One region of the Haliea sp. genome, then DNA from elsewhere that is predicted to be linked to it. Evidence: predicted binding sites of a transcription regulator. Region 1 holds the regulator's gene; the other holds the start of a gene.
The links. Region 1 encodes sigma-54, which starts transcription at its own class of promoters, with help from an activator protein. Its sites were predicted from a motif close to TGGCACANNNNTTGCNNT; they were not measured.

Region 1 (5,540 bases):
GCACTGGCGATGGGTTCAAGCAGCTCGCGTTCGCGCTCGATGGCTTCCGCCAGCGGCATCTGCTCGCCACTCAAGGGGTGTTTGCGCCGGGTTTCGCTGAACCGCTTGATCAGCACGCTGTCCTGCGCGTCCAGAAACAGGATTTCGCTGCGCACACTGTCCGGCAGTGCGTCGACGATGGCGTTAAAGTCTTCGAGATTGCGCCAGGCGTTGCGTGCATCAATGCACACCGCAGCACCGCGGAAATGCTCAAAGCCCGGGCGGCTGGCCTCATCGACCAAGGCAGGCAGCAGGGCCGCGGGGAGGTTGTCAATGCAGTAAAACCCCTCGTCTTCCAACTGGTGCAGGGCGGTACTTTTGCCGGACCCCGAGCGGCCTGAGATGATTACCAGGTGCATGGCGCGGGTCAGGCCTGCCACTCGGTCGCGCGCTGGAACAGCGTGGCACTGTCGGGGGCATCACGCAGTGCGTCGCAGAAGCTGGACTGACTGAACAGGCGGGCGATGCGTGCCAGGATGTCCAGGTGGGCCTGGTGGGCCTCTTCGGGCACCAGCAGCACAAACAGGATATCCACCGGCAAATCGTCCGGTGCGTCAAAGTCAATGGGCTCCTCCAGCGTGACCAGGCAACCGATGGGCTGGCTGCAATTGGCGATACGGCAATGCGGAATGGCAATGCCGGCGCCAAGACCGGTACTGCCCAGGCGTTCGCGCGCGATGAGCTGGGCGAAGATATCCGCCTCCGCGAGCTCCGGGCTGTTCTCGCTGACGACGCTGGCCAGCGTTTCAAAGAGCCTTTTTTTACTGCTGCCGGGGGCACGGCAGACCGTGCGCCCCGGCGTCAGCAGTTCAGAAAGAACGTGCATGAAAGTTCCTAACGGGCTCGCGCCTTTTCTTTGTGTTTGATGAGCTGGCGGTCGAGCTTGTCCGCCAGTGCGTCAATCGCTGCATACATGTCCTCTGACTCCGCTGCGGCAAAGATATCCGCGCCTGAAATGTGCACGTTGGCCTCGGCCTTCTGCACCATTTTTTCCACAATCAGGGTGACTTCGGTATTGGTTATCTGGTCAAAATGTCGCTGCAGGCGCTCGAACTTACTCTCCACATATTCACGCAGCGCATGAGTAACCTCTACGTGGTGTCCGCTGACGTTCAATTGCATACCTGACTCCTTCTTCTCATGAAAGCCGGGCTGGTCGCCCGGAACCGGTGTGCCGCTTTCTGCCAGCGGCAACCTGACAAAGTACTGCCGGGCAGTACACTGATAGTCTAGACCAATCTCTTGCGCTCATTGGAGGGCGGGATCATCAGCATCTCGCGATATTTGGCCACGGTACGGCGGGCCACCTGCAAACCCTGCTCCTCCAATACGGCCGCAATCTTGCTGTCGCTGAGCGGTTTGCGCGGGTTTTCCGCTGCCACCAGCTTGCGAATCAGCGCCTTGATGGCGGTGGAAGAGGCCTCGCCACCCTCAGTCGTGCCCACATGGCTGGAAAAGAAATATTTCAGTTCGAAGATACCCCTCGGCGTGTGCATGTACTTGCGTGTCGTGGCGCGGGATATGGTCGATTCGTGCATCTCGATGGCTTCCGCAATGTCATGCAGCACCAACGGCTTCATGGCTTCTTCGCCATACTCAAGGAAATTGCGCTGGTGTTCCACGATCTTGCTCGCCACTTTCATCAGCGTTTCGTTGCGGCTGTGCAGGCTCTTCAGGAACCAGCGCGCTTCCTGGAGGTTGTCCTTCAGGAAGGTGTTGTCGGCGCTGCTGTCGGCGCGACGTATCAGGCTGGCGTAGCTGTCATTGATGCGCAGCTTGGGGGCGATGTCAGGGTTGAGCTCGACCACCCAGCGGCCGTTGCGCTTGCTCACGAAGACATCGGGAACCACGTACTCCGTGGTGTCTTCGCCGACGCTTTGCCCCGGGTTTGGGTCGAGGGTGCGGATCAGGTCTAGCACTTCTTTCAGCTGTGCTTCGCTGAGGCGCATACGGCGCATGATCTGCTTGTAGTCTCCGCTGCCCAGTTGTGCCATGTGCCGGCTGATCATCAGCCGCGCCTGTTCCACGCAGGGTGTCCCCGGGGGAAGCTGTTGCAGTTGCACAAGCAGGCATTCCTGCAGGTCGCGTGTACAGACCCCGGCCGGTTCAAACTGCTGCAGGCAGTGCAGCACTGCCACGACCTCGTCGAGGTCGATGTCCAGATCCGGCGTCAGGGACTCGTGGATATCCTCGACGCTGCTCTGCAGGCGACCGTTGGCGTCGGTCGCATCGATAATGGCCATGGCGATGATGCGATCGGTGTCTGACAGGCGAGTCAGGTTCAGTTGCCAGAGCAGCTGGTCCTGCAGACTGTCGCGGGCATTGTTGCGCGCGTCAAAATCGCCGTCAAACGCGTCCTCCCCCTGACTCGCGGGAGCCGACGAGGAGGGCAGCAGGTCATCCCACTGGGTGTCGACAGGGAGTTCATCGGGGAGGGTGTCGGTTTGCCATTCGTCAGCGCTAGCGGCGACGTCGCGCTCGGCCTGTTCCGGAGTGGCTTCTCCGGTGGACTGGCTGTTCTCGGTCGCCAGCGCGCGGGCTTCAGCCTCGGCGTCGTAGTCGTCCTCGGCAAGTTCCAGCAGTGGGTTACTGTCCAGCGCCTGCTGGATCTCCTGCTGCAAATCCAGGGTGCTCAGCTGCAGCAGCTTGATGGCCTGTTGCAGCTGCGGCGTCATTGTCAGCTGTTGGCCAAGCTTGAGTTGAAGCGACTGTTTCATCAACGTACTGGATTCATCCCGGGTACCGCCGCGGGTTGGCTGTGATGCCAGTGTAGCGCTGGCGCAGGTAGCCGCGCAACAGAATGGCGCGAAATTTGCTTGCGGGATTGTGGAGGCCCGGGGCAGGGGTGAGGCCCTGCGTCAAAGCCTGAAGTGCTCGCCCAGATAGACCTTGCGCACGCGGGGGTTTTCCAGCACTTCCTGGGCATTTCCCTCGGCGATGATATGCCCCTCGCCGACGATGTAGGCACGCTCGCAGATGTCGAGGGTTTCGCGGACGTTGTGGTCTGTGATCAACACGCCTATGCCGCGCTTGCGCAGATGAATGATGATGTCCTTGATATCGGAAACCGAGATCGGGTCCACGCCGGCGAAGGGTTCGTCAAGCAGGATGAAGTCGGGCTCGGTCGCCAGTGCGCGGGCGATTTCCACGCGGCGCCGCTCGCCTCCGGACAGTGCCTGGCCGAGGCTGGTGCGCAGGTGAGTCAGGTGGAACTCCTCCAGCAGCCGGTCGCAGTGTGCCAGTCGCTCGGCCTTGCCCAGGTCGGGCCGCGTTTCGAGAATCGCGAGCAGGTTGTCCTGCACGCTCAGCTTGCGGAAAATGGAGGCCTCCTGGGGCAGGTAGCCAAGCCCGCGGCGCGCCCGGTCGTGCATCGCCAGTGACGTGATATCTTCGCCATTCAGTTCGATGCGCCCGGCGTCTGCCGTGATAATGCCAACCACCATGTAGAAGCAGGTGGTTTTACCTGCCCCGTTGGGGCCCAGCAGACCGACCACCTGCCCACTGGAAATCTCCAGCGAGACGTCGATGACCACCTTGCGACCCCGGTAGGCCTTGGCCAGGTTACTCGCCCTGAGTTGCGCCACGCTGCGCCTCTTGTTCGTCGCCTTCCAGCACCTCGGCGGGGATGACGACCTCGACCCGGCCGCCGTCCTCGCGCCGACCGGCGTCGGCCCTGACCCGCTGCTCCGCCATGAAATAATCGATGGTATTGCCGGTAACAATCGAGCCGTCCTGCTCAATCCGCGCTTCGCGGCTGAGTTTCACCCGCTCCTGGGATTTGAAATACTCGATGCTGAGCGCTGCCGCGTGAATAACCGCCTTGTCGGCCGCCGGCTGCTGCTGCATACGCGCCGGGCTGCCTTCCGCCACGATGCGGTCAGCGGCCTCCCGGCCATGGAAGATGGTGAGCTTGTTGGCCTGGATCTGCAGGCTGCCCTGTTGCAGACGCACGTTTCCCGTGTATTCGGTAAAGCCCTCGCGCTCATCGCGCAGGGCCTGATCAGCACTGATTCGAATTGGCTGCTCGCGGTCGCTGGGCAGCGCCTGTGTGGCGCTGGCCAGCAGCAGGCTGATCACCGCAAGCCCGATGCTGAGTGCACGTGGGCCAATGCGACTCCCCTCAGGAGCCTTCCGGAACATAGATCCCCTCCACGCCGGGCATCAGGCGTATGGTTTGGCGCTTCAGGTCTGCGAACATCCCGTCGGCGGTAAGTACATTGTTGCCCTGGGTCACCCTGACCGGGACCTTGGACCTTGCGGTGCGCTGTTTCAGGTTGAGGGTCATGGCGCTGGTTTCCAGAACACCCCCGGCCTTGTCATCAGTCAGCACCACGTCTTTGCGCAATATCAGTATGCCAGTCCGGTGCTTGAGCCGGCCGCGCGTGGCACTGGCCGACCAGGTCTGGTTGTTGCCGTCATGCGAGTAGAACCTTGGCTGCTCCAGATCTGAGACCTCATCGTCACCCCGATGTTCCACACGCACGGCCTCCATGACATGGGCGAGGTTACCGTCTTCCGCATAGGTCAGGCTGCGCGAGTCTAGCAGATAGGTCTGTACAATATCTGCCTGTTGCGCCACGGGTCTGCGCTCCAGCGGACCACCGCCCGTGATGCCCAGGTACCACGCCGCCACGCCGACCAGCACCGCCGCGAGAAGCCATGGACGCCTGCGTCGCTCCATCAGCGGAACTCTGTGAGCAGGTCGTCCCACTGCCCGCGCGCCTGCAACAGCCACTCGGCGGCCTCCCGCACGGCCCCCGCACCGCCCGGGGCGCGGCTGCACCAGTCTGCGGCGGCGCGCACCTCAGGCACCGCATCGGACACGGTCATCCCGATACCTGCCGCGCAAATTGCACCGAGATCGGGAAGGTCGTCGCCCATGTAGGCACATTCGGTGAGAGCCAGGCCCAGGTGTTTCCCGAGTTCCTGCAGTGCACTGAGCTTGTCTTCCCGGCCCTCGAACAGGTCGACGATGCCCAGCTCTGTGGCCCGTCTGGCGACCATATCCGAACGGCGGCCGGTAATGATCGCCACCCGTATGCCGCAACGCTGCAGCAGTTTGATACCCAGTCCATCCTTGATATTGAAGGACTTCAACTCGCTGCCATCGCTGGCGTAGGTCACCCGGCCGTCACTCAGGACGCCGTCGACATCAAGCGCCAGCAGCCGGATAGCCCGTGCGGGGTGGGGCTCGGTGGCCATATCAGGCGATACCCGCATGCAGAAGGTTCATCAAGTGAATCACACCCACCATACGCCCTCCGCGTTGCACAACGAGGGAGGTGATTTTGTTTTCTTCCATGATGCGCAGCGCCTCGGCTGCCAGCATGTTGGGCCCGATTGTCTTCGCACCGCGGGTCATCAGGTCGCTGATCGGGGTGTTGCGCACATCCACGTCCTCGTCCAGCGCGCGCCTCAGGTCGCCGTCGGTGAATATTCCCACCAGTGTGTCCTCCGGCCCGGTGACGGTGGTCATTCCCAGCCCCTTGCGACTGATTTCC
Region 2 (5,540 bases), on a different contig from region 1:
CTTCGTAACACAGAATGGCAGCCGCATTGCTCAGGTTGAGGCTGCGGCTGTCGGCCTGCATGGGAATTCTCAAGACCTGCTCCGCCGGCAATGCATCCAGCAGCGCCTGGGGCAGACCGCGCGTTTCCGGGCCCAATAGAATCGCGTCGCCACGGCGGAAGTCTGCCCTGTGGTGTGGCGTGGTGCCCCGGGTGCTGACAGCCAGCAGGCGCGAGTGTGGCAGGCTGCTGCGCAGTGCTTCCAGTGAGGCATGCACCTGCACGTTGGCGAACTCCCGGTAGTCCAGGCCGGCGCGGCGCAGGCGGCGGTCGTCCAGCTCGAACCCCAGTGGTTCAATCAGGTGCAGTTGGCAGCCGGTGTTGGCGCACAGGCGGATGATATTGCCGGTGTTCGGGGGAATTTCCGGTTCGTACAGGACGATGTTCAGCATGCACGCAGTATGCCGTCCCTCAGTCGCTCATATCCAGATCTTTCATTTTGCGGGTGAGCGTATTGCGACCCCAGCCCAGGAGCTCCGCGGCATCGCGCTTGCGGCCCTGGGTTTGCGCCAGCGCCACTTCAATCATGGCCCGCTCGAACATGGGTACCGCCTGGCGCAGAATGTGGTGCTTGCCCTGCTGCAGTTCCTTGCGCGCCCACTGGCCCAGTTGCTCGTTCCATTGCGAGGAGCCGCCGCCCGCCGCGGGCGCCGCCACCTTGCCCAGTTCCGGAGGCAGGTCGCGCAGGTGAATCTCACGCCCGGAGGCCATGACGGTCAGCCAGCGACAGGTGTTTTCCAGCTGCCGCACGTTGCCGGGCCAGGACAGCGCGGTAAGAAAGCGCTCGGTCTCCGGCAGCAGCAGCTTCGGCTCACCGCCCAGTTCCTCGGCGGCCTTGCGAAAGAAGAATTTCATCAGCCGCGGGATGTCCTCGCGCCGCTCCGCCAGCTTGGGTATGTGGATACGGATCACGTTCAGGCGGTGGAACAGGTCTTCGCGAAAGTCGCCGCGCTGTACCCGCTCTTCCAGGTCCTGGTGGGTCGCGGCGATGATGCGCACATCGACCTTGACTGAGGTATGCCCCCCCACGCGGTAGAACTCGCCGTCGGCGAGCACCCGCAACAGGCGCGTTTGCGTTTCCGCTGGCATGTCGCCAATTTCGTCAAGAAACAGTGTGCCGCCGTTGGCCTGCTCGAACCGGCCTTCGCGCTTGCTGTTGGCACCGGTGAAGGCGCCCTTTTCATGGCCAAACAGCTCGGATTCCATCAGGTCCCGGGGTATCGCCGCCATGTTCAGGGCAATGAAGGGGCGCTGGGCCCGCGGGCTGTGGCGATGCAGGGCCCGGGCCACCAGCTCCTTGCCGGTACCGGATTCGCCGTTGATCAGCACGGTGATGTTGCTCTGTGCCAGTCGCCCGATGGCGCGGAAAACCTCCTGCATGGCCGGGGCTTCGCCGATGATCTCGGTGTCCGGCAGGGCTTCGGGCAGGGTCATTTCCCCGCGCTTCTCCCGCGCCTGTGCCAGTGCGCGCTCGGTGATCGCCACCACTTCGTCAATGTCGAAGGGCTTCGGCAGGTACTCAAATGCGCCGCGCTGGTAGGAGGCGACAGCGCTCTCCAGGTCGGAATGGGCGGTGGTGATGATGACAGGCAGTTCCGGGTGCTGATCGTTGATGCGCGTCAGCAGGTCCAGGCCGTCGATACCGGGCATACGTATGTCGCTGATGATGACGTCCGGCTGCTCGGAAAGCATGCGCTCGATCAGCTGGTCGCCATCGGAAAAGCTCTCGTTGTCGATACCGGCCTGGCTGAGCGCGCGTTCCAGCACCCAGCGGATAGAGCTGTCATCATCCACGACCCAGACTTTAGCGTGTCTCTGCATGGCTCTGTTCCATTGGTAAATAAAGGGTAAAACGGGTGTTGCCCGGTTCGCTGGCACACTCCAGCAGGCCGCCGTGGCGGTTGATGATGGACTGCGCTATGGACAGTCCCAGCCCGGTGCCGTCCGGGCGTCCGGTCACCATGGGCACAAAAATGGCCTGCTGCAGGTCTGCCGGAATACCGGGGCCGTTGTCGATGATATCGACGCGGCATACCAGGCGGTGTCGCCGACCACTGATCGTGAACTGCCGCTGCGAGCGGGTGCGCAGAAGAATGCTGCACGCTTCCGGCGACGCCGCCGCCTGCAGGGCATTGCGCATGATGTTCAGCACCGCCTGGATGAGCTGTGCGCGATCTACCGGCAGCGGCGGGAGGCTGGGGTCGTAGTCGCGGTTGATGGTGACAGCGTTATTCACCTCGGCCGAGATGAGGTTGCGCACATGCTCAATGATTTCGTGGATATTCACCGGCTCTATCGCCAGCCGCTGGTTGGGACCAAGCAGGCGATCCACCAGGTCGCGCAGGCGGTCCGCCTCGCGGATGATAATACGGGTGTACTCTGCGAGTTCTTCGTTGGGCAGTTCCTTGGCCAGCAGCTGGGCCGCCCCCCGCACGCCACCCAGCGGGTTCTTGATCTCATGCGCCAGACCACGGATCACCGCACGGGTCGTTTCCTGCGCGTGCAGCATGCTTTCTTCCCGGCTGATCCGCTGCAGCCGGTCAATAGGAATCAGCTCCAGCAGCAGGCTATCGCCCTGTTCGCCGTGCAGCACGGTGACAATCAGGTCGATTTGTACTTCCTGGCCGGTGTGTGTGACCAGTAGCATGCCCCGCCGGGCCAGGGTGGCGCGGTTGGCCCGGGCCTGCTTCAGGGTTTGCAGCAATTCACCCGGGTGCTGCACCAGTTGACTGACGTCGATGCCCATGGCCCGCGTGGCCGAGGCTTCCAGCAGCACCTCGGCCGCCGAGTTGATCGCCGTGACGCGCAGCTGTGCGTCCAAAGCGATCACGCCGGTGCTGATGTGGTCCAGAATGTCGGGTTTCTGCTGCATGCCTGCCCCATGATTGACCGCCTGAGCGCGGTACGCCTGTTGGCAAAGCAAGAATAACGCCAACTTGGCCTTTAGGAGAGGCGCCTCACTGGTTGACCAATAAAAAATAGGGTTATATTGGTAGCGAGCACTTACTTAAAAGGCGAAAATGGCAAGTCTCAGCGATTCAGGGCAGGTTGTCGAAGTGTTTTCCCGCAGCCGCTGATAATTCGCACCAATATAGTGCACGGCAGCGCTGGCGCTGTCCAGTGTGGGCTAGTTGCGGTTCTGGATATTGTAGGGCCGCATGACCTGGACATGTACCGATGGGGAGCGCGCGACTTCGGCGCCACTGGCGCCAAGGCGCACCACCGTGAGGTCGTGACCACCGCGCAACACATTGGTCAGGGCCCAGCGTCCGTTCGTCTGGGCATCGCCTACGGGTGCGCCGTCAATCTGCAGCACCAGCTTCTCGCCCGAGCTGAGTGGGGGCTGTGCAGAGGCCTCTACAGTAAAGTCACCCTGCCCCATGGGTATCACGGTCTGGTCTGCCGGCGAGATGATCGTCACCGTCCGCGCTACGGCTGGCTCCGCCTCCGGGGCGATATCGCGCGGCGCGGGCGCACTGCTCATGTCGGGCGCTGGCTGCGTGTTCAGGCGGCGCAGGGTCACTTCTTCACGGGCGGTGCCTTCGGCGGGTGGTTTGTCGGTAAACACCACGTTGCCCTGGGCATCCGTGGATTTGTAGATAGGCTGACTGGCCTGGGTGGCCACAGGCAACAGCAGCGATAACAGCAGCAGTAGACGGATCATGCCCGATAGCCTCCGGCGCGGCGATTCCCCATAACCTTAGCAGAAAAAGCGTTGGTGCCCTATCCCCGGGGCGGGGTGCTGCGGGCATAAAAAAGGCCCGCACGTGGCGGGCCTGGAAACAGCGTTCCGCAGCTTACACGGAGTAGTACATGTCGAACTCGACCGGGTGTGTGGTCATGTTCAGGCGCTCGATGTCGGCCGCCTTCAGGTCGATGTAGCCATCAATCATGTCGTCGGTGAACACGCCGCCTGCGGTCAGGAAGCCACGGTCCTCATCGAGTGACTTCAGCGCTTCGCTCAGGCTGGAGCACACGGTGGGGATGGCCTTGCCTTCTTCGGGTGGCAGGTCGTACAGGTCCTTGTCGGCGGCATCGCCGGGGTGGATCTTGTTCTGGATGCCGTCGAGGCCCGCCATCAGCAGTGCGGCAAAGGCCAGGTAGGGGTTGGCAGCCGGGTCGGGGAAGCGCACTTCCACGCGCTTGCCCTTGGGGCTCGCAACGTAGGGAATGCGGATCGACGCGGAGCGGTTACGGGCAGAGTAGGCCAGCATCACAGGCGCTTCAAAGCCGGGAACCAGACGCTTGTAGGAGTTGGTCGCCGGGTTGGTGAACGCGTTCAGCGCCTTGGCGTGCTTGATGACACCGCCGATGTAGTACAGCGCGGTTTCCGACAGCCCGGAGTACCCGTCGCCAGCAAACGTGTTCACGCCGTCCTTGGAGATGGACATGTGAACGTGCATGCCAGAGCCGTTGTCACCCACCAGTGGCTTGGGCATAAAGGTGGCGGTTTTGCCGTAGGCGTGCGCCACGTTGTGCACGCAGTACTTGAGGATCTGTACTTCGTCTGCTTTCTTCACCAGCGTGTTGAACTTGACGCCGATCTCACACTGCCCGGCAGTGCCCACTTCGTGGTGGTGTACCTCTACGCCCAGGCCCATCTGCTCCATGGCGGTGCACATGGCTGCGCGGATGTCGTGCAGCGAATCCACGGGGGGAACCGGGAAGTAGCCGCCTTTGACGCGCGGGCGGTGGCCGGTGTTGCCGTCTTCCTGGTGCAGGTTGGAAGACCAGGCGGCCTCGGAAGAGCTGATGGCGTAGCCCGCGCCAGAGATGTCCGCGTGCCACTTGATGTCATCGAACACGAAGAACTCGGGCTCAGGGCCGAAGAAGGCGGTGTCGCCAATACCGGTGGTCTGCAGGTATTCCTGGGCGCGACGTGCAACGGACCGCGGGTCGCGCTCGTAGCCTTGCATGGTGCTTGGCTCGACGATGTCACAACGCAGGATAACGGTGGTGTCATCGGTGAAGGGATCCAGCACCGCAGTGCTGTCGTCCGGCATCAGGATCATGTCTGACTCGTTGATGCCCTTCCAGCCGGCGATGGAGGAACCATCGAACATCTGGCCGTCTTCGAAGAAATCTTCGTCCACGGAGCTGGCGGGCAGGGTGACGTGCTGTTCCTTGCCTTTGGTGTCCGTGAAGCGCAGGTCGACCCATTTTGCTTCGCTATTCTTGATCAGGTTCAGAGTATGCTCTGACATTGGATGTCCTCCATGGGGTGTAAAGTCGTGCCACAGTCTTCGGCGCAGTGCGTGTTCCTGGTGCGGCGGTTGCTTGCGAGCGCTCCGTCAGCGGCCAGCGAATCTTGGCAGGATTCCTAACAGCAAAACCCATGCCAAGATTCCAGGGGGCCTAACTCCCTGTTTTGCAGCAGTTTATCACCGCCCGTGCAGTGGCGCCCCATCGCCGTGCTCTATTTTGATGCGTCAGTGCTTTATTTTGGTGCACGACGGGCGCGTGGCGACATTCTGCCGCCAACGCTGCCGGCGCCCGCCTGTA

Region 2: the regulator sigma-54 is predicted to act here: its motif matches at 2,955-2,972, upstream of glnL (nitrogen regulation protein NR(II)).

Annotation. Positions count from the first base shown of each region.
Region 1 covers NZ_JAWKZJ010000005.1:108,017-113,556, reverse strand. Annotated here, with positions in the region: gene rapZ (RNase adapter RapZ) at 1-398, opposite strand, end outside; gene ptsN (PTS IIA-like nitrogen regulatory protein PtsN) at 407-865, opposite strand; gene hpf (ribosome hibernation-promoting factor, HPF/YfiA family) at 874-1,161, opposite strand; gene R3E49_RS10790 (RNA polymerase factor sigma-54) at 1,269-2,756, opposite strand; gene lptB (LPS export ABC transporter ATP-binding protein) at 2,898-3,623, opposite strand; gene lptA (lipopolysaccharide transport periplasmic protein LptA) at 3,601-4,179, opposite strand; gene lptC (LPS export ABC transporter periplasmic protein LptC) at 4,160-4,720, opposite strand; gene R3E49_RS10770 (KdsC family phosphatase) at 4,720-5,241, opposite strand; gene R3E49_RS10765 (KpsF/GutQ family sugar-phosphate isomerase) at 5,243-5,540, opposite strand, start outside.
Region 2 covers NZ_JAWKZJ010000001.1:675,898-681,437, forward strand. Annotated here, with positions in the region: gene trmL (tRNA (uridine(34)/cytosine(34)/5-carboxymethylaminomethyluridine(34)-2'-O)-methyltransferase TrmL) at 1-430, opposite strand, end outside; gene glnG (nitrogen regulation protein NR(I)) at 450-1,859, opposite strand; gene glnL (nitrogen regulation protein NR(II)) at 1,843-2,910, opposite strand; gene R3E49_RS03140 (DUF4124 domain-containing protein) at 3,166-3,702, opposite strand; gene glnA (glutamate--ammonia ligase) at 3,836-5,242, opposite strand.